DNA from 3 places in the Shewanella sp. YQ_9 genome. Region 1 is predicted to be linked to each of the others. Evidence: predicted binding sites of a transcription regulator. Region 1 holds the regulator's gene; each other region holds the start of a gene.
The links. Region 1 encodes LexA, which represses DNA repair genes until DNA is damaged. Its sites were predicted from a motif close to TACTGTATNNNNATACAGTA; they were not measured.

Region 1 (10,006 bases):
ACGCTCATAGGTCACCACAGCAGCCAGTTCCTTGGCGGTTATCTGTTTGCCGAAGGCCTGCATGGCGGTGCCTGTCTTGCCATGGATCACTATGTCCAGATGGGCAGCCATTGGGCCTATGGCAATAGCACTGCCCTTGAGCGCCGGGAACACCCCTTGAAGTCCGGCGCCGTTGGGCTGATGACAGGCGGCGCAACGCGCCATATAGATCTGTTCGCCAAGCGCCATGGCCTCATCATGGCTCATGGTCTCACTGAGGGCCGCCTGAGCTTCTTCGGCGGCCGTAGCCGCGGCTTGTTTCTGCTCCGCCATCCAGGCGTCAAACTCATCTTCTGCCAGTACCTTCACCACAATCGGCATAAAGCCGTGGTCTTTACCGCAAAGCTCGGCACATTGGCCGCGGTAGATCCCCGGTTTGTCCACCCGGGTCCAGGCTTCGTTAATAAAACCGGGATTGGCGTCTTTTTTGACGGCAAAGGCGGGCACCCACCAGGAGTGGATCACATCATCTGAGGTCATCAGGAATCGGACTTTGCGATTGATGGGCAATACCAAAGGCTTGTCGACTTCAAGTAAGTAGTGCTCGCCCTTGGCTTCCTGGCCTTCTATCTGGGATCTCGGCGTTGCCAATATGCTGAAGAAGTCGATGTCTTCGCCGAAATAGCTGTAGTGCCATTTCCATTGCGAGCCGGTGATCTTGACCGTCAAGTCGGCATCACTGGGATCTTCCATGGCAATCAGCGTTTTGGTTGCGGGGATTGCCATCAGGATCAGGATTAAAAAGGGGATAAGCGTCCAGGCAATTTCTACCTTGGTACTTTCATGGAATTGGGACGCGACTGCCCCTTTGGACTTCCTATGGTTGATCATGGCGTAGATCATCACGCCGAATACGACCAAACCTATGGCGCAACAGATATAAAGAATGATCATGTGCAGGTGATACACCTTGCCACTGATCTCAGTTACCCCTTGAGTCATATTCAAGGGCATATCTGCCTGAGCGCCTGGAGACAACAAGCTGACGCACAACAAGGTCAGCAAAACACACAGCCATTGCTTCACAAGACATCTCCTCTGTCAATTGCATTCGCAACTACAAAGAAGAGTCACACAGTAAGTCTTTGCTCTATGCAAACTCTTCAGTTCCCAAAAAAGCAACGATGACTTCAAAGTGCGGCGGCGGTTTCACTTAGCTCTAGGTATACAGGTGGTGACCACTGTTGCACTTACCGCTGAATATACTCAGCATTTCCGGCGACGGCACCACTCGCTATGAATCGAAATGGGGCGGTCAACCTACGACGAATTGCATGGAGATAACACAATCGTTGTTCTTACATTACTTGTAGATTAAATATTGATCAAGATCACGATGTTTTCTAACTATATGAAAAAAAAGCGTCTGTTAATCCAGAGGTGAATTCTGTGTGAGTAGCAGAGCTGCGCGGTTTGCCGCCGATTGACAGGGGAAGGCATTGCACCAAAAAGGCACAGAAAAAAGGCCATCCCAGGGATGGCCTTTAAACACAATCAATGGATGGAGTGGGTAAGTTCGTTGAGGTGGTTATCCACCTCTTTCGCCTGCTGTCCCGTTTCCAACACTATGCCCATGGCTCTGGCGTTACGGGCGACCAGCTGCAATCGGCGGTTATCACGGGCATCCAGGCTGTCTATCCAACTGATCACTGCACTGGAGGTGCCGTTGGTCAGGGCTCTTTCCGTTGCCCACAAGGCTTCTACTTCATCCTTGGTGCGCACCAAGAGTACTCTATCCATTCTGACACCGGCCCTTGCTAAGGTTTCTTTGTAACCTATGCTGGCCGGGGCGTTAATCAAGACTATCCAGCGTCCCTGTTGACTCAATTGCGCCAATTGAGGGCAGAGGCGCAATAATTCCTGACGTCCCTGGCTATGGCTGGCCAAGCTGGAGATACCGGTATGTTGCCAAGGCTGATTGCCGGCAATACCGGTGTCTGTCCACAGGCCTGGGTGTCTTGGGGCGTTGCCAGTCATTATGCTCATAGCCAGTCTCCATTGCGTATTATCCCTACCGCCAGTCCTTCAATGGTCAATGGCTGGAAAGTCAGGTCGACTTTGATTGGGGAGTAAGCCTCGTTCTCGGCATGTAGATAAACCACATTACCTTTCTTTTCAAAGCGTTTCACAGTTACATCGTCTTCAACCCTGGCCACCACGACTTGACCGTTACGGGCTTCCTGTACCTTGTGAACCGCCAGGAGATCACCTTCGAGAATACCTATGTTCTTCATGCTGTCGCCGCGTACCCGTAGCAGAAAGTCGGCATTGGGGTGGAACATGCCAGGGTCGACCTGGTAATACTGCTCAACGTGTTCCTGAGCCAGTATGGGTTCACCGGCGGCAACCTGACCAATCAGGGGCAAGCCTGTTTCTGACTCCGCTTGTTCATCATGAGGCAGGCGAATACCACGAGAGGTGCCTGGCATGATCTCAATACAGCCTTTCTTGGCCAATGCCTTGAGGTGTTCCTCGGCGGCATTGGCGCTCTTGAAGCCCAGCCGGGTGGCAATTTCGGCCCGGGTTGGCGGCATGCCGGTGTCGGCTATATTGCGTTTAATCAGTTCCAGAATCTGTGCCTGGCGCGGTGTCAGTGGTCTCATGGTGATTCCTGTTTTTTCATACAGTACCTGTCAGTATATACAGTATTTTTGTCAGTGCAAGTATTAACCAAAATTGAAACTTTTAGGGAGCGGATAAGTAAGCCATTCGGTGCTTTGGTTTTAACGGCTTGTCTGATGCAGCATGGGGAGTTCAAGGCATTGGCCAGAGGAACTGCCGGGGCCGGTTCGCACCTTCCCTAGCTAAGGTTCAGGAAATTCTGGTATTCTATTGGGCTATTGATTGTGGCTCAGACACTGAAAAAACATGTCCAAACAAGATTCATTCTGGTTTAAATCTCTTCGCTGGCTCCAAAGCAAGCTGGTGCATACCACTGTGGTGCCTCAGGATCCTTTCGCCGATTTGAACCTGGATCCGGCCAAGCCGATGGCCTATGTAATGAAGACGGAATCTGTCAGTGATATTGCGGCATTGGCGGAAGTCACCCGTAAGTTTGGTTTGCCTTGTCCTTATGAGGCACTCAAGGTTGATGATATTACCGTTCCCCGAGTCGTCTGCCTGGAAGGAGCCAAGCCCCTATTCGGCAAGCGCAAGAGCAACAAGCCATTTCTCAGCTGTTTCACTTCTCTGCTGAACCTGCATCAGGCCAATCCACAACTGGATATTCAATTGGTGCCAGTGAGCCTCTATTGGGGCCGCACTCCGGGTAAGGAAGATGACAGCATGCGTGCCGCCGTATTTGAGCGGGAAAATCCCACTTGGCTGCGCAAGTTTCTGATGATCCTGTTCCTGGGGCGCGACAACTTTGTGCAGTTTTCCAATGCCGTGTCGTTGCGGCTGATGGCCGATGAACATGGGACCGACAAGGCTATTGCCCATAAGTTGTCACGGGTGGCCAGGGTACATTTCCGCCGGCAACGCAAGGTGATGACAGGACCCGTGCTGCCCAACCGTCAGGCTCTGTTCAATGAGTTGCTGCGCTCGGAAACGCTGAAAAAGGCGATTAAAGAAGAGGCCGCTGCCAAGAAGATCCCCGAGGCCAGAGCCCGGGAGATGGCGGAAGAATATCTCGATGAGATTGCCGCCCACTATTCAGACAGCCTGGTGCGTATTGCCGAGCGGATCCTCACCTGGTTGTGGAACAAGCTCTACAAGGGGATCAACATCAAGGGCGCCGAGCAGATACGCCAGCTGCACCACGATGGCCATGAGATAGTTTATGTGCCTTGCCACCGCAGTCATATGGATTACCTGCTGCTCTCCTATATTCTCTATTTTCAGGGTATGGTTCCGCCCCACATAGCCGCCGGTATCAACTTGAACTTCTGGCCCGCCGGGCCCATGTTCCGCCGTGGTGGTGCTTTCTTCATCCGCCGCAGCTTCAACGGTAACAAGCTCTATACCGCTGTGTTCCGCGAGTATCTGGATCAGCTGTTTGCCAAAGGCTATTCGGTTGAATACTTCACCGAAGGTGGCCGCTCCCGTACCGGGCGGCTGTTGTCACCCAAGACAGGAATGCTGGCGATGACAGTCAACTCTGTGCTGCGAGGCATTGAACGGCCGGTGACTCTGGTGCCCGTGTACCTGGGCTACGACCATGTCATGGAAGTGGCCACTTACCACAAAGAACTCAGCGGCAAGAAGAAGCAGAAAGAATCTGTTTGGCAGGTGGTTGGCGCCTTGCGTAAGCTGGGCAATTTCGGTCAGGGTTATGTGAACTTTGGTGAGCCTGTGACGCTGCAGAATTTCCTCAGTGAAGCGGCGCCCAACTGGCGCGAAGAAGTGGCGGCCGATCCTGAGCAGAAACCCAGCTGGCTGACCCCGGCGGTTAATACTCTGGCCAATAGGGTGATGACTCATATCAACGATGCCGCCGCAGCCAGCGCCGTGACTCTTACCAGCCTGGTACTCTTGTCATCAGAGCAGAATGCGCTGGAGCGAAGCCAGTTGGAACGTCAGTTGGACTTGTATCTGGATCTGCTCAAGGAAGTGCCATATACCCAGTATACTTCTGTAGCTGAGGGCGACGGTAAGCAGTTGCTGCAACAAGGTCTGGAGCTGAATAAGTTCACGGTTCAGGAAGATGAACTGGGCGATATCATCTCAATCGACGAGTCGATTGCGGTAACCATGACTTACTATCGCAACAACATCATTCACCTGTTTATGGTGCCTTCTTTGCTGGCCAGCTGCCTGGTGCGCCTGGAGCAGTGCCGCCGCGCTCAGATGCAGGCGGTGCTTGAGGATTTCTACCCTCTGCTGCAGGCCGAGCTGTTTATGGGTAAGGCTGATGTCAGTGCCTATGCCGATCAGCTGCTGGATCGTTTCATTGCCAAAGGTTTGGTCGCCGAAGAAGCCAATGGTTTCCGGGTGCTGGAAGCCGGGATAAACCCGCTGGCGCTGTTGGCCGAAACCATGAGCGAAACCCTGCAGCGCTACGCCATCATCTTTAACTTACTGGCCGCTCACCCAGGTATTGAGCGTGGCGATTTGGAGCGCGAAAGCCATAAATTGGCCAGTCGTCTGGGCGCGCTGCATGGGATTACGGCCCCCGAGTTTTACGACAAGAAACTCTACGGCATCTTGAGTATCAAGCTCAAAGAGCTGGGGTATCTCACCAAGGAAGATACCCGCCATGATATAGAACGAACCCGGGATTATGCCAACCAGCTGCTGCGTCCACAGGTCAAGCAAACCATAGTCGACAGCGTCGCCGCCGAACAGGAGGCCTGATGGCCAATCATATGAATGCGGCGCCTGCCAAGGCGTCTTTGCTGGGCGGCGCCATGATCATCGCCGGGACCACAGTCGGTGCCGGGATGTTTTCCCTGCCGGTAGAAGGCGCCGGCATGTGGTTTGGCTACTCTGTGCTTATGCTGCTGGGGGTGTGGTTTTGCATGTTCATGTCCGGGCTGCTGCTGCTGGAAACCAACCTGCATTTTGAACCCGGCGCCAGTTTTGACACCCTCACCAAGGAGACCCTGGGGCAGTTTTGGCGGGTGCTTAACGGCGCTTCGATAACCTTCGTGCTCTATATTCTCACTTACGCCTATATCAGTGGTGGCGGCTCCATAGTCAATCATAGCCTGGAAGGTATGGATATCAGCCTGCCGCAGAGTTTTGCCGCCTTGGTGTTTGCACTGGTGCTGGCGCTGGTGGTGCTTATCAGCACCAAGGCCGTGGATCGGATCACTACCATAATGTTGGGAGGGATGATCATCAGCTTCTTTCTGGCGATAGGCAATCTGTTGATCGGCGTTGATACCAGTAAGCTACTGCTACCTAATGGTGAGAGCAGCTATGGCTCATATCTGTGGGCGGCCATTCCTTTCGGCCTGGCCAGTTTTGGTTATCACGGCAATGTGCCGTCTCTGGTGAAATACTACGGCAAACAGCCGGGCACCATAATCAAGGCGATTTTTGTTGGTACCTTTATCGCCTTGGCTATCTACCTGTGTTGGCTGGTGGCAACCATGGGTAATATTTCCCGCGGTGAATTCGGCGCCATTATTGCCCAGGGCGGCAATATGGGGGTGTTGGTTGGCGCCTTGTCCAAGGTGATGGATAACTCGCTGCTCAACACCATGCTCACCCTGTTTGCCAATCTGGCCGTGGCGTCTTCATTCCTTGGGGTAACCTTGGGCTTGTTTGACTATCTGGCAGATCTGTTTGGTTTTGACGACAGTCGCAGCGGCAGGGTCAAGACCGCCCTGGTGACTTTTCTGCCTCCGACTCTGCTAGGTATGCTGTTTCCAGATGGTTTCCTGGTAGCCATCGGCTTCGCTGCCTTGGCGGCCACGGTTTGGGCTGTAATAGTGCCGGCCTTGATGGCTTGGCGCTCAAGGCAACAGTTTGCCGATAACCCGGGTTTTCGCGTACCGGGTGGTACGCCTTTGATAGCGATAGTAGTGCTGTTTGGGGTGCTGACGGCCGCCTGCCATCTGTTGGCCATGGCCGGCATGTTACCCAAGTATTCCTGAAGTGAGGAGCGGCTCTCTTTTTCAAGGGAATGAGAGAGCCCCACCTTGACAAGACTATAAAAGTCAGTAATTTATACCGTCCACGCCGAGTATTTCGTGCGGGTGTAGTTCAATGGTAGAACGGCAGCTTCCCAAGCTGCATACGTGGGTTCGATTCCCATCACCCGCTCCAAAATCGCCCATCCTTCTTGTGATTACCTTTGTTACTTTTTGTATCTTTGTGAGCCTTTTGGCGACTTTACACTTAACTGACGTTTGTCCAATTAAAGTTAACGCAAATCGTTATCATTGGTGTTAGTATCGTGCGCTGATTCATTCAACCAAGGAAATCTCAATCCATGTCCAGATCCAGCTTACCGATACTCTCGGGGCTGACTGTGGCACTGATGTCGGCAAGTGCAGTGAGTGCAGAGGAAGCCGCCGATACCAGTATCGAAAGGATTATCGTGACCACAAAGGCCACCTCCCCATCCACTACCAAGGGTGATTTCAATCTGCTCAAGGCACCGCAGAACATTCAGATATTGTCGAAGAATTTCCTCGACGAGCAGGGCGCCGTGTTACTGCAGGATTCGCTTAAGAACGTTGCCGGGGTGCAACCTGGTGGTTATTACAAGGGATATGACTATTTCCGGATCCGCGGTTTCGATGCTTCGAAAGAGATCTATCTGGATGGTCTCAGGCTGAATGATAACGGCTTGGGGGCCAACGTCGAGCAATCCAACCTGGAAACCTTGGAAGTGATGAAGGGCCCGTCATCCACCCTCTATGGTTCGGGAGCCATAGCCGGTATGGTGAACCTGGTCACCAAGAGGCCAACCGGTAGCGACTTTGGCAATCTGGATTTACGCCTTGGCAGCAACGACTATCGGGAAGTGAATGCTGATCTCAACCAAGTGCTGAATGAAGAAGGCAATATCTATGGTCGTTTGGGGCTGACCTACCGGGAAGGTGCCAATGAGACGGATTATGTCGATGGCCAGGATAGAGTCTTTATTGCACCATCCGTCACTTTCGAGCTGAGTGACAAAGCCATGTTGACCCTGTTGACCAGCTACACCAAGGACAGCAATCAACCCGGAATGCCACTACCTGCCCAGGGGACAGTGTTGCCATCCGAGCTTGGGCAACTGCCTTCAGAACTCTTCTACGGTAATATCAAGGATCCCGGCACCATAGAGGATGAAACCTACCGAATAGGCTATGAGTTTCGCTATCAACTGACGGATAACATCAGTTTTCGTCAGAACCTCAGGTATCAGGATGCCTCCAGCGACTGGAATAACCTCTATTATCCCAGCAGCTATGATGCAACCAGCGGTGACATGACACTGTACAAGTTCAGCTATCAAACCCAGTGGCAGACATGGGCAATAGACAGTGGCTTTAATGGCAGTTTCTATCTCGGGGATACAGAGCATACCTTTACTACAGGGCTGGATATTTTCCTGTCGGATCTCAAGACCCGCAGCGCCCTCGGCAGCCAGTACCCGGTGATCAATCTCTATAATCCGGATTACAGCGTATTCCCGGATCAGGAACTCAATAACTTTGGCCCTGAATCAGAAGTGGAAAACCGTATCTTCGGCCTCTATTTCCAGGATCAAATCGACTGGGGTGACCACTGGAGCATGACGCTGGGGGCCAGGGTCGACAGATACAAGCAAGCATCTGTGGATGAATATGAGAATAAGCTCAGTCCACGAGCTGGGCTGAGTTACGCCTTCAACGACGATTGGGTTGCCTTCGCCAGCTACTCGGAAGCCTTCACGCCTCAGTCCTATGTCGATACCAATGGCAAAGTGCTGGATCCGGAAGAGGGCAGTCAGTGGGAAGTTGGCCTCAAGGCCAAGGCGCTCGATGGCGATCTCAATGCTACCTTGTCACTCTATGATCTGACCAAGAAAAATATCGCCATCGCCAATGTGGACGCAGGTGGTAACTTTACCTATCTAGCTTCCGGAGAACTCAACAGTAAAGGGGCTGAACTGGACATGCAGTGGTTGGTCAGCGACTCGCTGCAGTTTATCGGTCATGCGGCTTATACCCATGCGGTGGACGCCGAATACGACAACTGGGTTGCCAATGTGCCCCGTTATGCCTTGGGCGGCTGGCTCAAATACAACATAGATGAGGGTGTGCTTTCCGGCATGAGTATGGCGGCCGGGGTGAATCACTACGGTAAGCAGCAGGGCAACGCCCAGTCGGTATTGAACAGTGGTGATGATTTCTTCCTGCCGGCTTACACTCTGGTGGATCTCAATCTGGGCTACAGCTGGGATGATTATGATCTCAAGTTCATCGTCACCAATCTGCTGGACGAAGATTACTATTCCGGCTCTGACAGCTTATTGCGGGTTATGCCTGGCGAGGGTCGCCAGTTCAAGCTCAGTCTGAGTGTTCACTGGTAAGGAAGTCCTGCTGTTATGCGTAGATTCCTGTGGAAATGGCATGGGCTGCTGGGGCTGATTGTCGCTATGCCGCTGTTTATCATAGCGCTCAGTGGCAGCCTATTGGTGTTCAAGGCCGAATTGGATGCCTGGCTTAGCCCTGAACAGGTGCTGGCCAGCGCCGATTCCCGGCTGGGCTTCGGACAACTGCTGAAGCATGCGGATCAGGCTCTGCCTGAGCATGAAATACTCGGTTGGGAGTTTGCCGCCAATGGGGAAGCCGATAGTCTCTATGTTGCCAAGATGGGCAGCTATGAGTGGCAAAAGCTGTGGTTGGATCCCGCCACGGGGCAACTGCTCAGCCCGCCCATGTCAATGACACATATGCTGACCGACTGGCTGCTTGAACTGCACTATACCTTGCTGCTGGATCATGCGGGATTACTCTTGTCGGCATTGGTGTCAGTGCTGCTGATCCTGCTTGGGCTCAGCGGCATAGTTCTGCATCGTCATTTTTGGCGTACTCTGTTTACCCTGAGGTTTGGCCGCGGCTTACGTCTGCTGCTCAGTGATGGCCACAAAATGTTGGGAATTCTCGGTGTGCCGGTTTTCCTTATCCTGGGGTTTACCGGAGCCTGGTGGAACATAGAGCACTTCATTGATGAAGAGTTCGGAGGCCACGACGACAGCCAGTTTGTGCTGACCAAGCGCTACTACAATGCAGAGCTGGATTTCGATGCCATACTGGCCGCCACCCAAGAAGCGTTGCCCGGGTTTGTCACTACCTATGTACGCTTACCCGACCCCAGTTATCCGGGGGTGCACTTCTTTGGTCACCAATATAACAAGGGGCCACTGCGCAGCCGTTTTGGTTCCATCATCAGTTTCGACGATCAGACCGGCAAGCTCAGCAGCAGTTTTGATGTCCGTACTGCCGGGACGCTATACCAGTTTGTCGATAGTTTCAGACCATTGCACTACGGCACTTTTGGTGGCCTGACAACCCGAATTCTTTGGTGTCTGTTGGGTTTCTTG
Region 2 (10,006 bases), on a different contig from region 1:
GTAATAAAAACAGACTGGTTGACCTAACTCACATACACCATTTCTAAACTATAAATAGTATCCTAGTTAATTTTACTGAATCAATCGATGAATCACTGCCACTTCCCACGACCAACAAAACACCAGCATCAAATTTTCAATTATTAGTGCTCGTTTGTGTAGCATGATTCTGATAAATTGCTTATAGAGGGGCGAGTAGCCATCCATAAAGACATTGAATTTAAAATCTAAATTAGAGGAATGTATGTGGTTTGAGTTGTACGAGGAGTTTAAAGAGGCAAGTGTTTTTGCAGACTTTAACTTGAGCAAAATCTACCTGGATGAGTTATATGGTAAAACGGAAATTTCGGAAATTTATTTAAGAAAGTCAAAGCCTATTGACCCAACTAAAGCACCAGAATTGAAATGGCCATTATGCGAGCCAATCCCAGAAATAGAAAACGGATTCGCAATCTATTTAACTCTAGAAGCAAATTCAGATAAGTTTCTTGGTCAACTAGCCCACGAAGTAGCACACTTAAAAAATGCTTATGCATATGATTTATATATTGAGGGAATAAATACTAATTTTGCGAAAAAGCTACATAGTCACCTTGATAGAGAGGATGAATGGCTAGCATGGGAAGAGCATTTCGGCGCAGGTAAAGATCCGCTATACGCAGACACTTATCATCTAATCAAAGAGTTAGAGGAAAATATTGGACATGATTTTATTAAAAAAGCATTTAGCCATCTTATCCCAACCAAGGTTAATGGACACAAAGAGAGATATTTTGTAAATTTAAAAAACTGGCTAGATGAAATTAATGGTATCACAAAAATTAAAGCAGTTAACATTTTCAAGAAGCATCAAAAAAACATACTATCACATAAAAATGGTGAATATGGGCAAACTCAGACAATTGATGAGATAAAAGAATAACAAGAGGTTAAAATGAAAAACTTATTATTAGGAGCCATATTATTGGCTGTTTTATGGTTTATTATGGATTCAGGAACAGATACAGAACTCAAACAACAATATACGCTTGATTTAATATGTGCACTCGTGACAGGTAGTGAAGCAATGACTGTTGAGGCTGCACGCATGCAAAAAATTCTTGATAGCAATAACATTGTCATTAACGAAAGTGAAGTTAATTCTGCCATTAGTCATTGGTTAAATGTATATAGTGTCAACTCTTATAGTGATTTAGTACAAAACCATGAATTCATTATGATGTGTAAATATAACGCTTGTAACTACGAAGGTAGAGGCATAGAAACCTGTATTAAAGAAAAAATAGATACATGCTTTAAATATGGAATTAGTAAAAATGCCTGTATTGGTGAGTAACCTTCCAAATAAACAATATTAGATAAAAACCATGAAAAATTCATTTAAAAAAACTTTAACGATATTGATTCTAGTCGTATTATCCTCCAGCACATATGCAGAAACAAAGCTCACTAATGCATTGGCTAAAGATATTGGTCAAGCTTATGGGTTCTACTTGGGACAAAACTATTCCTTGAGAAAAATCTCCAAGAAGTACCCCTCAACATCAGGATTAGTGCTAATAGCCGAGAAGGAGTTTTTGGCAACCTTTAACTCATCAATTGAAGGCATGGATGAGTTAATGGAAAGAAACTCCAAAAGCGAATGGAATGAAATAAAAAAACAGCTCAACACTCAAATAGAGAGTTCTATCAACATTGATAAAACATCCGAGACACAAGCTCGCCGATTTATTAATATTGTTCGGGAACGAGCAAAAGGAAATATAGATTCTCCAATCCTTGAGACATTACTACTTTTCAAATCAGGTTATAAAAACAATCCAGAGCGAGAGTTTATTGACGGTTACAAACACAAATACTCAACGAATGGTGCTGGAAAAGCAAAGGGTGTAGCATTTTCTATTGAAGCCCCTAGAACATGGATTGCAAAAGAAGGTAATCGACCAAATGTCGTACAGAAATTTGTTAGCGAGAACGGTAGAGGACTTGAGTTACTAATTGTTCTAATCAAAGAAATACCATTACAGCCCGGAGAGGAAATAACAGAAAAAGATGTATTAAAAATATCAAACCCGAAAGATATTCAAGATATTATACCTGACGGCGGAGTCCATCTGAATAGCGGAAAATTAACTTTGGAGAATTTGCCTGGTTTTTGGGTGCATTTCAAAATGGACAAAGCAAGGATGAGGAACACATTTAGTATGGAAACAATCATGTATACTATCTTCTATAAAAACAAAATGATTCAAATCCAAGGCCAAGTGATGACATCTATAAATGGAGAACCAACGGATCGAGGTGGGTTAAAAAGATATGAAAAGCTATTTGATCTTATGGCAAATAGCCTTGTAATTCCAAAAATGTATAAATAGCAGCTAACAATCGCATGCATTCGGGGCATTAAGTCATAGAGATTTTATCCAAAATTAAAATGTTAGGACTAACGACCTTACTCTAAAAGCATCCTTAATAGTGCAGCCTGCAACTTATTCAATAAGTCAAAGACAACTTGTGGAATTATGTGACAAAGAATAAATATAGCTATACACATCCAAAAATGCTTATATAGTGATTTACAATTTCAGTTCATGAGGGCCATGTTGGGCTCCCATACATCTAGGTTACTATTGCACTTTAATTCCCTGGAAACTGTTGATTGATACACCTTTGCCGTTCTGAAAATCATGACCACATAACTTCCTTGCGCAAGGAGTAATGATATTTGATATAGTTTATCCTCAGTCAACTGCTGATCACTCATGTTGATGCTCACTTATATCTTTAGCGAAATAAAGCGTACCACTTTTAGCAGTTGGCTGTCTCTAACTGAGACACCAAGCATGTCGTATTTATTAACTCACCCCCGCTATATAACTGTTATCGCATCCCATCTTAATATGTAAGCAATATTTCTGCTCTCGCGTTAACTAAGCATTACTACCACTCTATTTACGATAAGAGCTCAGTAATTTCATTTCAGGCACTGAAAAGAAGTGTGACACCCCATTAACGTCTAAAAAAACATTATCCATGACAATACGAAGCCCATATTTCCTCACCACATTGCGACATATAACATCTCGTTTAAAACAATCTCTTTTTAAATTGGCTTTAAAACCTCTCCATACAAAAAAACATATAACCAATAAAGCCCCACCACCTAATTTTATAAATTCAACATTGAATATATCAGAAAGAAGAGCATCATCCCCTCTAAAAAAGACCTCAGCCCACATTAATAAAAATACAGCACCAACCCACACACACATTCTTTCTCTATTGATATTCTTAACACAAGATTCACTCAAGGCATTAACGTTGAAAACACATTCGCTAATATTCTCAACGTCATCACGCCCCAATGGCTTACTAAGGTATTGATTAATATCCATAACCAACTCAAATAGTTACTAGAAACTCAAATTTATTATACTTTCCAACATTATCACAAAAACAGACTTTAGTATTCAGTTTAAAACCATGAAATTTAGATGACCATAAGCAGTACTATTACTCCTTAAGATGGTTCACGCACACTCAGAGACCCCAGCTTGGCCAGCTCGGGGGCGCTGTTGATGAACTCCACAATATCACGCGCCAGTGGCAGCACCTCGTTGCTCTGATAGACATCGTTGGTTTTAAGCGGGTCACCAAGCCCTGCAGCGCCCTGTGGAATAATCCCCGCCATCCCGGCCGGAAAGCGGTTGGCCGTCAACACATCCTAAGCGCTGATGTTCTTGGCGCTGGCAAATTGATCTTTGGAAGAAAAGTCGCCGATGGGGATCACCTGGATCCCCTTCTCTTTGCCATCCGGAATGTTGATAAAAAATATTACGAAAGTTACCCGCCCCTTGCTGCGAGCCAGGGCGCTTCCTATCGCCGGTCCTGATCACTGAGCTTGGGATCTGACACGTACAACAGGTGGCCCATGTGGGCGCCGTTCTTGAATTAACTGACTTGTTAACTGCCTTGAAGCTTAACTACTCAGCAGCTCGCGGGCGTTGGCCAGGGTATTGCTGGTGATGGTATCGCCGCCAAGCAACCGAGCCAGCTCCTGTACCCGCTGCTCTTTATCCAGTGCCACCATGGAGGTTTCAGTACCACTGCCCTTGGCATGTTTGGCAACAAACATATGCTGATGGCCGTTACCTGCCACCTGCGGCAGATGAGTCACACACAATACCTGGGTCGATTCTCCCAGGGTGCGCAACATGCGGCCCACCACGGCAGCCGTTGGTCCGGAAATCCCCACGTCCACCTCGTCAAAAATCAGTGTCGGGGTTGCCACCTTACGGGCGGTTATTACCTGAATACCCAGGCCGATACGGGAAAGCTCGCCCCCAGAGGCCACCTTGGCCAGACTCTGCAGTGGCTGCCCCGGGTTGGTGGTCACCAGAAACTCAACCCTGTCACTGCCGTTGACCGACATCTGCTCAGGGCTGAACTCCACCGCTATGCTGAACTTGCCCTTGGGCATATTGAGTTCATGGATGGAAGCCGTGACCAACTTGTCCAACTCTTTGGCATAGCGGCTGCGGCTCTGACTGAGTTTTTGCGCCTGGGTCAGGTAATTCTGTTTGCTGGCTTCCAATTGCTGCTCTATCTCTTCGAGCTTCTGCTCATCTGAGTCGAGGCTACCCAGTTCGGTCAGCAACTGCTGATGGTGTTGATACAACTCTGAGGGCATCACCTGATGCTTGCGCGCCAATTGCATCGCCTTGGAAAGTCGCGCCTCCAGCATGGCAAAGTGTTCAGGGTCCAACTCGAGCTTGTCCAGATAGCGCTGTAGTTCGCTGCTGCTTTCCTGCACCTGGATCAGGGCATCGTTGAGCATACCGCCAACATTGGCCAGCTCAGAATCGACACTCTCCAGCTCGGCGCTGATATGCACTGCCCGGTTCAGCAATGACTCTATGTTGGCCTCTTCGCCCTCACTGAGCAGCATCAAGGCCAACTGACAGGACTCGATCAGCGCCGTGCTGTTGGCCAGGCGCTTGTGCTCCTGCTCTATCTCGGCAAACTCATGCTCCCCGAGAGCAAAGTCGTTGAGTTCTTCCACCTGATAACTGAGTAACTGCTTGCGGGCAATTCTCTCCTGCTGCGACAGCACCAGTTGCCGCAGTTCCTGCTCGATTTGGCGATAACGCTGATAGGCACTGCTGACACCATCGAGCAACAGCTTATGATTGGCATAGCTGTCCAGCAGGTAAAGTTGCTGCTCTGTCTTGAGCATGGCGTGATGGGCATGCTGGCCGTGGATCCCCACCAGCAATGGCCCCAATGCCTTGAGCTGAGTCAACGGCACAGGGTTACCATTGATATAGGCGCGGGAGCGGCCATCGCTGCCAATGGTGCGCCGGAGAATACATTCATCTTCGAGTTCGAGATCATTATCTTCCAGCCAACGCTTGGCCAGAGGAACATCCGCCAAAGAGAAACGGGCACTGACTTCCGTCTTGCTGGCACCGGGACGCACGCTGGCGGCATCGGCCCGATTGCCGAGACAAAGCCCCAGGGCATCGATGGCAATGGATTTACCCGCCCCGGTCTCGCCGGTAATACTGGTCATTCCCGGACGGAAGTCCAGCTCCAGAAAACGCACTATGGCAAAGTTATTGATGCTGAGTTGGCAAAGCATAATGAATTCCCAAAACACTGTATTGATAAACAGTATATACTGATTTTTTATACAGTAAATATCTGTCGATTAATTATTCCCTGTGTTCTTCCCGGCCCCGAAATACTAGACGGCCCATGCCGCTATCAAAGGCAAACTGATAAAGGTGATCAGCGTGCCCACTAATATCCCCTGAGCACTAACCCCGGCCTTGGTGTCATAACGCTGCGCCAGTAAGTATACACTCGCTGCCGTAGGCAGGGCCGCAAGAATGACCCCCATCTGCAGATTGGTGCCGCTGATCCCCATGGCTTTCAATAATAGATAAGCCAGCAGAGGTTGCAGTAGCAGTTTGCAGGCGTTGATGCCAAAGAGCTCGGCCAACTGCCAAGGCCCAGGTAAGCGGGTGGCGCCACGAACCCGAGTCGCCTTGGCCAACACCATGCCGATGGCAAACAGGGCGCATGGACTGGAGGTGGCGCCTATCTGACTTATCATCATCTCTATCCCATCCGGCAGAGCCATACCGGACGCCGAGACGGCAACGCCCAGGGCGCTGCCGATAACAATCGGGTTTTTCGCCAGCGCTTCAACAATTATCAGCAAAGGATGCGCCTTATTTTCTGTATCTCTGGCAAGCTCCAGCGACACCAGTGCCACGGCAAACATCACCACAGACAACAGGCTGGCAATGGCCGCCGCGGCCAGCGCCAGCTGGTTTCCCGGGTAGACTATCATCATCATGGGGATACCGATAAAGGCGGTATTGCCAAAGGTGGCATTCAAGGCGCGAATTGCCCCTACCCCTTGGCCCGCCCTGAAACAGCCGGAAATCAGCAACACCAGCAGGTAGGTCAGCATCATTGCTACGCTGAAACCGACGATGAAATGCCACTGGAAGATCTCCTCGAAAGAAGTTCTTGCCAGCACTATCATCATAATGGCCGGAAAAGCTATGTAGTAAACATATTGATTGAGCGCCGCATCCGTACCATCCGGCAGGATTTTGCTTTTCTGTACCAGTGAACCTGCGAGCATAATGCCAAACACAGAGATCAGCGGAGTAATGATTCCAGTCATACTTCTTCCATTTTGCTGACTTTGGCTGTCGTACTCCCGCCGGGGATCTGCGAAAATGGCGGGGAATTCTGTATCTTGCCTGCCCTTATCAGTACAGCGAAGTAAGTTCGGCAGAGACGCCGGCAAGATACCATAGTCGTTATCCGCCAGCCATTGCGCTATGGTCGTAGAAACCGGCAGACAAGCGTTTTAAACATATCCTTGGCACATTGAGGAACCGCAATGAGTGACAATCAGGCCCCCGAACTGCAACTGCTCTACTTGTTTGTACATCTGGTCAATGCCGGCAGTTTCTCCCAGGCCGCCAAAGTGTTGGATATGCCGGTGGCGACCGTCAGCCGCAAACTGGCCAAGCTGGAGTCTGTGCTGGATAAACAACTGCTGATGCGTACCACCCGCAAACTGAGGTTGACCGAAGAGGGACTGGAGTTATTCCAACGCTATCAGCAGCTGATAGCCCAGTTTGATGCCCTGGCCAGTGGCACCTGCGCCGACAAGCCCGAAGGCACCTTGAGAATTGCCGCCCCCATCTCGATAATCTCTATGATATTCATCGAGACACTGAACGAATTTTGCGAGTGCTACCCGGATATCAAACTGCATATCGCCCAAAGCAATGAGGTGGTGGATCTCATCGACAAAGGCATAGATGTTGCCATAGTTGGCGGCACCCAACCGGACTCCTCCTGGGTCTCCTGCTCTCTCGGGGTATTGGATTATCGCCTGGTGGCTTCCCCCGGGTATCTTCGAAAGGCGCCGGTATTCAATCATCCGCAGCAGCTCAGTCAACACAAGGTGATCAAGGTCTGGCCTCTGTTCAACTGGTCGCTGCGCCATCCTGATGGCGATGCCTTCTATTATGACGGCCCGGCCAACCTGACCCTGACGGATCTCCACGGCGCCATCCGCGCAACCTTGAATGACGGCGGGATTCTTTACGGCCCAGAGCTCTTTTGTAAACAGGAGTTGAAAGACGGGCGGCTACAGGTATTGCTGCCGGAGTGGAAAGGAGAAAAACGGCGTATCTCCCTGCTCTATCATCAACGCAGCCAGCAACCACTCAAGGTGAAGCTCTTTATCGAGTTCATGCAGCAGCGCGCCCCGGCGCTGTTTTCCATGGACTGAAACACAAAAAAGCCCGCGATGCGGGCTTTTCTTCGAAGGGAGTATGTCTTACAGACGGATACCAGCCTTCTCCAGGTCTTTGGCAATCACACTTCTTGGCAGTGCAACATAACCGTCTTTCTCAACCACCTGCTGACCCTGCTTGGACAGGACATAGCGGACAAACTCGCGCTGCATGGGTGACAGCTCTTTGTTTGGATGCTTGTTGATGTAAACGTAGAGGTAGCGTGACAGTGGGTAAGTACCGCTGGCCGCGTTTTCTGGTGTTGCAGCGATATAGTCGTCGCCCTTCTTGGACAGAGCCACGGCTTTAACACCGGCAGTCTTGTAACCTATGCCTGAGTAACCGATAGCGTTCAGCGACTGAGATACAGACTGAACCACTGAGGCGCTGCCTGGCTGCTCGTTCACGTTGGCTTTGAAGTCACCCTTACACAGCGCTTTCTTCTTGAAGTAACCGTAAGTACCGGATACTGAGTTACGGCCGTACAGCTGAATGTCTTTGGCAGACCAGCTTCCGTCCAGACCGGCATCACCCCAGCGAGTGATATCGCTGCCACCACACTTGTGCGTAGAGGAGAAGATAGCATCAACCTGCTCTATGCTCAGGCCCTTGATTGGGTTGTCCTTGTGAACAAAAACCGCCAGGGCATCGATGGCTACACGAATCGCAGTAGGCTTGTAACCATAGTGCTTTTCAAACGCTTCTTCTTCGTTTGGCTTCATCTTGCGGCTCATTGGGCCGAACTGAGAAGTCCCTTCGGTCAGAGCTGGAGGCGCAGTTGAAGAACCGGCAGCCTGGATCTGGATGTTGACGTTAGGGTACATCTGTTTGAATTCTTCCGCCCACAGAGTCATCATGTTGGCCAGAGTGTCAGAGCCGACGGAAGACAAGTTACCGGAAACACCACTTGTTTTCTCGTAGGTTGGCAGTGACTGATCGATAGCAGCCATAGATGCTGCAGAGAATACACCAGCGGCCGTAAGGGTTACCGCGCCGACAAGCTGTTTCAATTTCATTATTTGCTCCAGTTTTTACCGAACTTGGTTTCTAAAACGCAGCCAGTATCAATTGCCACAATGACAAGTCTATGACTTAAAAATGACAGTTGCATGACAAGCCAAAATAAATACGCTGTAACTGGGTATCGAAAATAACGGACTGAAAATAACGGCCAGCCACGCCTTGAAGCCATTTCGGCATAAAGGACTCTCGATTGACAATGTCGCCCCAACAGTTTCCTTGGATATACTAAAGCCTTTGCTTAATCATGACCGTGAGATTGCCATTTGCCACAGGCTTGAAAAAGAGTGCACAAAGCCTACCTCTTCCCGCTAGACAGCAAAAAGGAGCCAAAGGCTCCTTAATAGGGTTAATGCAGTCAAACGCGTCAGGAAGCTTGCTGCTCCAGAAGATGCTGCGGGATCACAAAGCTGAAGGTACTGCCCTTGCCCAGCTCACTGGCCACCTTGAGTTCGCTGTGGTGATGACTGAGGGCGTGTTTCACTATCGCCAGTCCCAGACCACTGCCACCGGTTTGCCGCGAGCGGGCACTGTCGACCCGATAGAAGCGTTCGGTCAGGCGACTGATATGCTGCGGTGCAATCCCTTCACCGCTGTCTTTAACACTGAACATGGCGCCGGTTGCCACCCGTTGCCAGCGCACCTCAATACTGCCGCCCGGTTCAGTGTAGCGTATGGCGTTGGACAACAGATTGGAGCATGCACTGCGCAGCTGCAACTCATTGCCATGGGTATTGAGCCCAGGTTCGGCATAGAAGCTCAGTTGGTAGCGACCACGGGAGAGCGCTTCACCCTCCTCTTTTAAGGTGGTCATCAACTGCTTCATATCCACTGTGTGTTCCAGGTTGATATCTGCGGCATCTTCAATCCGCGACAACGCCAACAGCTGCTCCACCATGGACTGCATCCTGCCTGTCTGCTGCTGCATCAGCTCCAGCGCCTTGACATTGGGTGAGTCGGGTTCGGCCATGCTCTGCATCATCTCAAGATACCCCTGCAGCACAGTGAGCGGTGTCTTCAGCTCATGGGAGACGTTGGCAACAAACTCCTTGCGCATCCCCTCGAGTTGCCTAACCCGGGTGATATCCCGAGCAATCAGCAACAGCTGCCTGTCGCCATAGGCCATCAAGCGCACTTCCAGCAGACGCTTATCCGAA
Region 3 (10,006 bases), on a different contig from region 1:
GGTCAGCGCGCCTTTATTGACTGAGCAAGATATGGTTTTGCTCAGAGGTTTTGCCAAAGTCTATGAGAACTATTTCCACATAGTGGTAGAGAGTGAAACCGACAGCCTTACCAATCTATTGAACCGCAAAGCCTTTTTGCCACAGTTATACAGTTCGGTGGAAATTGCCTGTGAACTCAAGCAGGAACAGGCGAGTATGGACGCCGAAGAGGAGCTCAAGCTGTGGATTTGCATCTTCGATATAGACTACTTCAAGAAAATCAACGATACCTTCGGCCACCTCTATGGCGATGAAGTCCTGTTGCAGGTTTCGGCGCTGATGAAGCAGGTGTTTAACCCTCAGGATCTCATGTTCCGTTTTGGCGGTGATGAGTTTGTTATCCTGCCGGCGCCGCGTACCCGCAGTGCCTTGCTTAAGTTGTGTCAGGAGTTTACCCACAGGCTGGCCAAATTGCAGCAGGAGCGGTTGGGCGGGATCCGCATCTCTATGGGCATTGTGGGAATAGATCCCCGGGTTGAGCCCGGAACCTTGCTCAATCAGGCCGACAACGCACTGTATTTTGTCAAAGGCAATGGTCGCAACCAAGTGGCGTTTTATGGGCAACTGTTGGAAGAAGGCAAGCTCCAGGGGCCACAGATAGAAGATGATATCGAGCTTTTTTAATCACTTGTGCTTAAAAGCAGCTTGCTAACCTTAGTTAAAATGATAATGGTTATCTTTTGTAAGTTTGTGAAATTAAAGGTTAATTTGTAATGCGTCCCGCTTTGGGCTAGGCTGGAAACATTGACTTGGATCAAGTTTAATCAAAGCTAAAGGACGAGATAATGAAAGGTCATCCCAAAGTGGTGTCCCAGCTCAACAAGGTGTTGACCTGTGAGCTGACAGCCATCAATCAGTACTTCCTTCATGCCCGCATGTTCAAGAACTGGGGCCTGGAAGGACTCAACCACAAAGCCTACAAGAAATCGATTCAGGATATGAAGCACGCCGACAAGCTTATCGAGCGGGTGTTGTTTCTCGAAGGCCTGCCCAACTTGCAACAGTTGGACAAGTTACGCATAGGTGAACACAGCGAAGAGATGCTGGCCTGTGACAAACAGATGCTGGAAGAGCAACTGACAGTGCTGCGAGATGCCATTGCCCTGTGTGAGACTGAGCGTGATTATGTCAGTCGCGATATCCTCGAGGATCTGCTGGAAGATGAAGAGGAACACCTGGATTGGCTGGAAGCTCAGTTTGAGCTGATAAGCCTGACCGGACTGGCTAACTATCTGCAGTCACAGATTGAGAAAGAATAAGGAGACAGGTATGAAAGGCCATCAGCAAGTCATAGATGTGCTCAACAAGCTGCTGACCGGGGAACTGTCGGCAATGGATCAGTACTTCGTGCATGCCCATATGTATGAAGACTGGGGGCTGAATGAGCTCTATGAGCGGATCAAGCATGAGTCGGACGATGAAAGAGAGCATGCCGCCAAGTTGATTGCACGGATACTGTTTCTGGAAGGCACTCCGGATGTTGCCAGTCGCGACGCCCTCACCATAGGCAAGAATGTGCAGGAGATGCTGCACAACGACTTGCAATATGAATATAAGGTTGCCGCTAACTTGAGAGAAGCCATCACCTTGTGTGAGCAACTCAAGGACTATCAGAGCCGGGAGTTGTTGGAGCTATTGCTGGAAGAAACCGAAGACGACCACATGTATTGGCTGGAGAAACAGCTGGGCCTTATCGACAAGGTTGGGCTACAGAATTACATCCAGTCCAAGATGTAACGGTATCAAAGCTGTCCCGACAGGAGCCGCTATTGCGGCTCTTTTGCTATCTGGTGCTGCATTGAGCCTGAATTAAATTTGAATGTACTTAAATTGGGCAATAAGGCACTGAATTGCTTCGGTTTGGTGCAGGGGATTGTTTACATAGAAAATTATATTGTTTCTTGTCATTTAGTATTCAAAATTGTTAACAGATTCTGATACATTGCTGGTTTCCTTAAATAAAAATATAACAAATAGGACTCGCAATGGAGCAGATAAGACGTTCTCTCAGTTTGCAACTTGTATTGGCTATCGTCGGTGCCCTGGCGTTGTTGTTGTCTATAGTGGCCGCCGTGATGGTAAAGAGTAGCAGCGACGATACCCGTGCCCGCATAGATCAGGACATATCGGCGCTGATCACCCTCAAGGCCAATGAAATAGGCAATTACTTCTACGCCAAGGGGCAGATTATTCACTCTGTCTTTGCTAACCCTGCCATCAATAACTGGTTTGCCAAATACCATAGCCGTGGCTCAGATCTCAGCCTCGATCCCGGCTATCAACAGCTGGTGGATTACTTCCACTTTTTCTCCGAGCAGGACAAGGAGATCAAGTCGGTGTTCTTCGGCTCGGCCAATACCTTCGAGTACTTTGATCTCAATGGCCGTTACGATGGCGATCCCGACTACTACACCAACAAACGTCCCTGGTGGCAGGAAGCGATAGACAAAAATGGTTTGTTTGTCGGCGACCCGGCAGTGGATGCCAACGACGGCTCAATCTCGGCCACGGTCAAGACTGTAGTCAAGGATGCCAATGGTCGCCTGATAGGCATAGGCGGTATGGATATTCTCATCGATACCATAGGTAAAAACCTGCTGGCGCCAATCAAATACCGGGGCGAAGGCCAGGCGTTTTTGATGACGGAGCAGGGAAAGCTGGTTTACTTCCCGGGTTTTAACCAGGGGTTTCCCGCCGGCTCTGATGCGGCCGTTATTGACAATCTCAGCGGCGACAATCAGGGTTTTAGTGAACTGAAACGTGAAATGCAAACCCGGGATGCCGGTATTGCCGAAGTCACTTATCAGGGAGAGTTGCAGCGGGTGAGCTACATTGCCATTCGCGGTGACTATCCCAAAGTGCGCTGGTATTTGGGGTTCATGTTGCCCAATGAAGTGTTTCAGGCACCTGTGAAGCAAAGCCTTTGGCAAACCAGCTTGGTCTCAGTGGGGATTATTTTACTGGTGGCGTTAACCGTTTTCCTGATGATGTTGCCGTTTCGGCGTAATCTCAATAGCCTGCTGCACACCATGGAAGATATCGCCGAGGGTGAGGGCGACTTGTCACGCCGGATTGAAATCAACCGCGCCGATGAACTTGGGCGTCTCGGCGCCGCATTCAACCGTTTCGCCGCCAAGGTGCAGAGTCTGTTGCTGGAAACCCGTGAGCTCAGTGGTCGGGTGGATAATGGGGTTGCCGCCGCGGCTGAAGTGTGTGACAACGCACTGGCCTCTGTCAGCGCCCAGAAACAGGAAATTGCCTCAGTGGCCACAGCCGCTACCGAAATGGCCCACACAAGCCAGGAGATGGCGACCAGCGCCCAACGAGCCGCCGAGTTTGCCGAGACGGCGCTGTTGCAGTCAAGAAACGGCGCAGATGTGGTGCAGCAGGCCAGTCAGGGAATGCACTCACTTTCTACTCAGGTCAACCAGGCTGCGGGGGTTATTCGGGCGCTCAGAAGCAGCTCAGAGGAGATAGGCGAGGTGCTCAGTGTGATCCGCGCCATTGCCGAGCAAACCAATCTGCTGGCACTCAACGCCGCCATTGAAGCGGCCCGCGCCGGCGAGCAGGGAAGGGGCTTTGCGGTTGTGGCCGATGAGGTGCGCACCCTGGCATCCCGCACTCAGGACTCCACGACCAATATTCAGGGCATTATCCAGACTCTGCAGCAACAGGCACAACAAGCCGAACAGGTGATGGAAGCCGGAGTCAGGGAGGCCAACCAGGGCCAAAGCCTGACTCTGGAAGTGGAGCGGGCACTGACAGAAATAACCGCGGCAGTGGATGCCATCCAGCTGCAAACCATGGAGATCACTGCGGCGATAGGCCAGCAGGCTGTGGTGGCCGAAGAAGTGGCCTGCAACATTGAAAATGTTCGTGGCCGCTCCGATGAATCCCTGAGCGCCAGCGAAGAGCTGTCACATCAGATACAGGCATTCCAACAGTTGGCCACGGCTCTGGGGCTTAACATAGGTCAGTTCCGCATCGATTAAGACGAGCTTTAAATCCATTAAGGAGAGCTTTGGCTCTCCTTTTTTGCTCTCGATTGATCTGCTTTTTCGTTATCCTGGCTTGTTAACTGTGTTTTTATACAGTACTCTGTTTGTGTCCGGCTCGACCGAGCCCTTTGAGATCCGGAAAGCAAGCTTGAGAAAGATCATACATATCGACATGGACTGCTATTTTGCCGCGGTGGAGATGCGTGATTTTCCAGAATATCGTGGCCGACCTCTGGCCGTCGGCGGCAGCAGTGACAGACGCGGGGTGATAAGCACCTGCAATTATGAGGCGCGTAAATTTGGCGTTCGCTCTGCCATGGCCTCGGCCTATGCGTTAAAGCTTTGCCCGGATCTGCTGCTGATCCCCGGGCGCATGTCTGTTTATAAGGAAGTCTCGGCAGAGATACGGGCCATCTTCGCCCGCTATACCTCACTGATTGAACCTCTGTCGCTGGATGAAGCCTACCTGGATGTATCCGATAGCTCACTATACCAAGGCTCGGCCACCCTCATTGCCGAGGCTATTCGCGCCGATATCCTGGCGGAAACCGGCCTGACGGCCTCGGCAGGTATCGCCCCGGTCAAGTTTCTCGCCAAGGTGGCATCGGATCTCAACAAGCCCAACGGCCAGTATGTGGTCACGCCACAGGCACTGCCCGAGTTTGTAAAAAACCTGCCGCTTATCAAGATCCCCGGCGTCGGTAAGGTCACCGCCCAGAAGCTGGCCGATATGGGGCTGCATACCTGCGCGGATGTGCAAAAGGTGCCGCTGACCAAGTTACAACAGCGGTTTGGAAAGTTTGGTACCTTGCTTTATGAAAGGGCTCAGGGGATAGACGAGCGTGAACTGACCATCAACCGAGAGCGCAAGTCTGTTGGGGTAGAAACCACGCTGGCAGAGGATATTCATACCCTGGCCCAGTGTCGCCAGGTAATGCCACAGTTGGTGCAGGAGTTGGCCCGCCGTCTGGAGCGCGGAGCCAAAGACAGGCAAATTCATAAGCTGGTGGTCAAACTCAAGTTCAGTGACTTTAAACAGACCACTATAGAAACCCGCTCGAGTGAGTTATCTGTGCGCCTGCTGGATGACTTGCTGACCCAGGCATTGCAAAGAGCTAACGGCCGAGGCATCCGTCTGCTGGGGGTGGCTGCCGGGCTGGTCAGCCAGGATGATAGCCACTCACCGGCAGAGGAAGCTCTGCAGCAGTTGGATCTGGCTTTCTAATCCCCAATTGATGGTTTGCACTCAGCGAGGGGATAAACAAGCTCCATTTCTGTTCCATATGGGCTCTTTATAGCAGGTTTTCAGCGTATTCCGACTCACAAGCATAGCTGGCGATACCTTGCCACTGTCGCAGTGTAAGTCTTACTGTATATACGTAATTATAAGCTCGATACAAGCTTTCTGTTGAATTTCTGCGAATTTCAAATTCTAAAAAACCAAAATCTATTTTTAATAGATTTCTATATTAGAGTGAATGGGCTCTACTTAGTTACGTTTTGAGATCTTTGTAATAAGTTTTAAATCGATTTGATGTGGTGATGGTTTTATAAGAAGCATTTAACTTGCTTGATGGGAAATATTCTTTGAATTTTCGCTTTTTCTTGGTGAGTGTTTCTGTTTGTATCCTTCTTAACTCTTTGAGCTTTCTGAGTAACACCTGAAGATTGGTAATGTAAAAGTTAATTATTTTAATGTTTAGTTTTTTGTGGTAGGTTGTTTGGATAACAAAAAGTTTGCTTTAAGTTGGCTTAACCCGTTTTTTTTGGGACTATTGATAATAATTAAAACATGGAGTGTTTTATATGAAGTACGGGCTCCCCATTTCCCTTTTTTTGCTCTCTATTGCTACCCAAAACAATGTATTTGCTTCATCCAGCGTCCCTTTAAGTGGCTCTTTTCGGGTTAGTGAGCAAGGTGCGGCAACATATACCATCCCCATAGATACACCCGCAGCCAGAGGCAAGTTAAAGCCCGCCGTAGAGCTGAGTTATTCATCAGGTGGCGGAGAAACCATTATGGGATTGGGGTGGGGGCTTCAAGGGCTTTCCGCCATCAGCCGCTGCCCAAAAACCATTGAACAGGATGGCTATTTACAAGGTGTAGAGCTTACCAACAAGGACAGTTACTGCCTTGACGGTGCTCGTCTGGTTTTAACCGCCGGAACCCATAGTCTAAATGGCGCCGAGTACCGTAAGGAGCTGGATGATGCCTCTGTGGTGACTGTGATTGGCCAGGCGCCTGGCGGCGGTCCAGCGGCCTTCAAGGTTGAAACCAAATCGGGAGACACCTATTTCTATGGCGATGTGGATGAGGTTTCCGGGAAGCAGTTTCTGGATGTGAATGGCACCTCATCATCCGGAGATGGTTATCGGTCCGTATCTCAAAACAACAGTGATGTGATTTATCATTGGAGTCTGAAGGCCATTGAGGACTCCGTAGGTAACTACATTAGTTATCACTATGAAAACACCGCTGGTGAGCAATACCTGAAAAGCATCGATTATGCCGGGCACAGCAATGGTGAGGCTCCCTATAATCAGGTCAGATTTATCTATACCCCCCTCAGTTACCCTAAGTATGGTTATTCCTATGGCACCTCTGTTGCGATAAAGCAGCAACTGCAAAAGATTGAGGTGAGGCTGGATGACGAAGTCGACAAAACCTATTACCTGACGTATCACAAGGCGACTTCCAGTGATAAGCATGATTACCTTGAGCAGGTTAAAGCCTGTATTGGTCAAACCCAAACCGACTGCAGTACACCGATAACCTTTGAGTGGGACAGACAGGCGAGTGCGTCTGCTGGCCCTGCTTATCAGCCCTTTTCCGGCAGACGGGCGTTGAGTATTCCGTCCGGTAACAACGACACCGCCAAGTTTTTTGATATGGACGGTGACGGTTTATCAGATATCGTTTATGTACGGGACGGGCGTTGGTACAAGCGTGGTATTCAGTCGGGTATTGAACAGGCGATGGCCTCGACCGGTGCCGGTAAGGCGGCTTATGCCCAAACTATAGACTATGATGGTGATGGCCAGCGAGACTTGCTGGTGGCCAACAGTGAAACCGCCAATTGGCAAATTCTGTCCTTTAAACCCTCCAGCTATCAGCACACAGTGTGTGAGCCTAATGGCGGCGGTACTCAACTATGTGAGGATATTGAGCGTGTGGTGAATTACACGCTCAAGGATTTGGGGCTTAAGGCTATCGGGCTTGAAGGTAAGGCGCTGGTTGCCGATGTCAATGGTGATGCATTGGAGGACATCATCTTCATTGATGGTGGCGCCATCAAGTGGTATCGCAACTTGGGAAATGGAAGTTTTGCTGCGGCGCAAAGTCTTTATAGCTTCCCCAGTACTGAAGTTGGGCACAACACCAGCGTTCACCAGTGGCATTCCAGTCGAGGTTTTGGCAGCTCCTTTATGGATATCAACGGTGATGGACTCACCGACTTTATGTTGGAGGTTAGAGAGCGGGAAGCTGTGTGTATCTCCGGTAGCGGCAAAGTGATTTCTGGTGTGACCGAAAACGAATGCCGGATGGACATCAGAGGTACTTGGTCTGTCAGTGATTACGAGTATTGGAACCTTTATGTCTCTACTGGCTCCAGTTATCGCCGGCATCAAAAAATCTATCGTGGGCAGCACAATTACCTCAATATCGCCAATACCTTACGCAGTGCCGATTTCAATGGTGATGGCTTGTCGGATATTGCCTATGTCCATAATAATAAATGGTTTATTCAACTGTCAGATGGCAATGGTTTCTTGCCTCGAATCGATACGGGCATTACCACTTCCGATGCTCAGAAGTACAAAACCTATTTTATCGATATCGTGGGTGATGGTAGAGCCGAAATAGTGGTTCAGCATACCTCGTCTCAGGCGTTGGTGTATCACTCCAACCCCGAGTTAACTTCATGGACCACTTATGGCGCAATCAATGACCTGTCCGATCAACCATTGAATTTCGCGGATATTGATGGTCGTGGAAAGCTGGATATTGTCTATTTTCGAGACGGTCAATGGCAAAGGTTAACCCATAAGAGCCATGCATATCACAATACCATCAAGGGGATTACCGACGGATTTGGAGTCAAGACCAGGGTGACTTACGCGCCGCTGACGGAAAAGTCTGCTGGCGAATACAGTGTCTATAAGACTCAGGTATCCAGTTATCTGGACAACAGTCGTAACTTCTCCCTTATTCCGCCGCAAAAAGTCGTCAAGCAAGTTGCCACCGAAACCGGGGATGGCAGCCAGGTTTCCGTTAACTATGAGTATGGCGGCTTGCTGATAAACCGTTTGGGGCGTGGCCCGGCCGGGTTTGAGTTATTACGCACCATAGACAATCAGACTCAGGTGGTGACCGAGACTATCTATCATCAGTTGTTCCCGCAAATAGGTTTGCCCCTGGCAACCAAACAAACCTATCAGGGAAAAACATTGTACTCGGCAATCAATGAATACAGCTTTCAGCGAGGCAATGACGGCATTTATCGCCGGGTTGAAGAAAACGTAGTGGAGCGCACCTCGCAATATGGCAGCGATGGGGTGGTAAGGGAGTTAACGCAGACAAACACCCAGACTCAGTTCGACGACTGGGGAAATGCCATTGCCATTAAAGTGGATGTAACTGACCTTGAAGCCACTCAATTGGTTTCAAGGGTCGAGACGGTTAACCAGTATGACGGTCATGGTGGCGGCGAAGCCAAGGGGCGACTGAGTCATACCAGGGTGACTAAATCACGCTTTAATCAGCGAGAGCAGGTTCAGGCGATAGTGACCGAGAGCGCATTCAGCTATTACGATAACGGTTTGCTGATGAACTCAACGGTATCGCCAAATGACAATCGCTACAAATTGACTACCGGCAAAACCTATGACATTTACGGCAACACCCTGACCGAGCGGGTCACCGGAGGCGTAGATGCCGCCGGCAACACCCAGCAGTCGAGACAGATGAGCTATTTATTCGATGCCAGAGGGCGTCTGCTCAAGACAGTGACCAACGCGGCAGGCGACAGCAGCACCTATACCTACAATGGTCAGTCGGCAGACCAGGTAACGGGTAAAATCACTCAAATTACCGTGACTGATGCCAATGGTCGCAAACTGACCAAAGACCATGACAAGTGGGGAAGGCTGGTGCGGGAAGTCACTCCGGATGGTGTTCCAACAAGCTATCAGTATGCCACCTGTGATGCCGGGTGTTCACCTCTCAGTCATGGCCATTTGGTTACCACCAAGACCAAGGCCGGTGCGCCTCAATCCAAAGTCATCACAGATAAATATGGCCGTGAAGTCGGTAAGCAGAAGCAGGGTTTTGATGGGCAATGGATTGTTACTGCAACTAGCTACGATGCGCAGGGAAGGCCTGTCAGACAATATGAACCCGCTTTTGCCGGTATCAGTGCCTATTACACCGAAATAGAGTACGACCACTTTGGTCGGGTCATCAACCAAACCAATCCCAACGGCGGCGTTTCCAGTATTCAATATCTGGGATTTGAGACGCTGACGATAGACCCCAATGGCAAGCAAAAGCGTGCTATCTCCAATGCCATGGGTGAGCAATTTAAAGTTGTTGATGATATCGGCAACGAACTGGAGTTTGTCTATGATGCCAGTGGCAAGCTGGTGAAAAGTTTTATCACCTCAGCCTCGGGACAAGAGCTGCTGCGCACCGAGGCAAGCTATGATGCCTACGGCCGCAAAATCAGCACCAAGGACATTGATAAGGGACAGTGGCGCTACACTTATAACGCCTTTGGCGAAATGCTGTCACAGACCAATGGTAAATCCCAATCCAGCTTTATCTACTATGACATTCTAGGGCGTAAAGTCAGGCAAACTGAGCCAGATGGCACCTCTTGCTGGACCTATGGTAACAAAGGCAGCAAAACTGCCGGTTTACTTATTACGGAAACCCGTTTCGACACAGTTGTGTCCAATTGCTCTCAAA

Region 2: the regulator LexA is predicted to act here: its motif matches at 5,657-5,676, upstream of recN (DNA repair protein RecN).
Region 3: the regulator LexA is predicted to act here: its motif matches at 4,117-4,136, upstream of dinB (DNA polymerase IV).

What each region holds. Positions count from the first base shown of each region.
Region 1 is NZ_JBICJO010000020.1:131,463-141,468, reverse strand. Features, by position in the region: partial or broken gene coxB (cytochrome c oxidase subunit II) at 1-1,065, opposite strand, end outside; gene ACF8D4_RS06190 (cell division inhibitor SulA) at 1,534-2,025, opposite strand; gene lexA (transcriptional repressor LexA) at 2,022-2,642, opposite strand; gene plsB (glycerol-3-phosphate 1-O-acyltransferase PlsB) at 2,908-5,334, shown strand; gene mtr (tryptophan permease) at 5,334-6,581, shown strand; tRNA gene ACF8D4_RS06170 (tRNA-Gly) at 6,680-6,753, shown strand; gene ACF8D4_RS06165 (TonB-dependent siderophore receptor) at 6,920-8,992, shown strand; gene ACF8D4_RS06160 (PepSY domain-containing protein) at 9,008-10,006, shown strand, end outside.
Region 2 is NZ_JBICJO010000077.1:110,704-120,709, forward strand. Features, by position in the region: gene ACF8D4_RS22125 (hypothetical protein) at 245-922, shown strand; gene ACF8D4_RS22130 (hypothetical protein) at 935-1,336, shown strand; gene ACF8D4_RS22135 (hypothetical protein) at 1,368-2,375, shown strand; gene ACF8D4_RS22140 (hypothetical protein) at 2,949-3,395, opposite strand; gene ACF8D4_RS22145 (hypothetical protein) at 3,521-3,721, opposite strand; gene recN (DNA repair protein RecN) at 3,980-5,641, opposite strand; gene ACF8D4_RS22155 (AEC family transporter) at 5,747-6,700, opposite strand; gene ACF8D4_RS22160 (LysR family transcriptional regulator) at 6,923-7,825, shown strand; gene ACF8D4_RS22165 (PstS family phosphate ABC transporter substrate-binding protein) at 7,874-8,845, opposite strand; gene phoR (phosphate regulon sensor histidine kinase PhoR) at 9,217-10,006, opposite strand, start outside.
Region 3 is NZ_JBICJO010000026.1:222,685-232,690, reverse strand. Features, by position in the region: gene ACF8D4_RS08230 (GGDEF domain-containing protein) at 1-664, shown strand, start outside; gene bfr (bacterioferritin) at 826-1,299, shown strand; gene bfr (bacterioferritin) at 1,310-1,777, shown strand; gene ACF8D4_RS08215 (methyl-accepting chemotaxis protein) at 2,026-4,032, shown strand; gene dinB (DNA polymerase IV) at 4,187-5,263, shown strand; gene ACF8D4_RS08205 (FG-GAP-like repeat-containing protein) at 5,845-10,006, shown strand, end outside.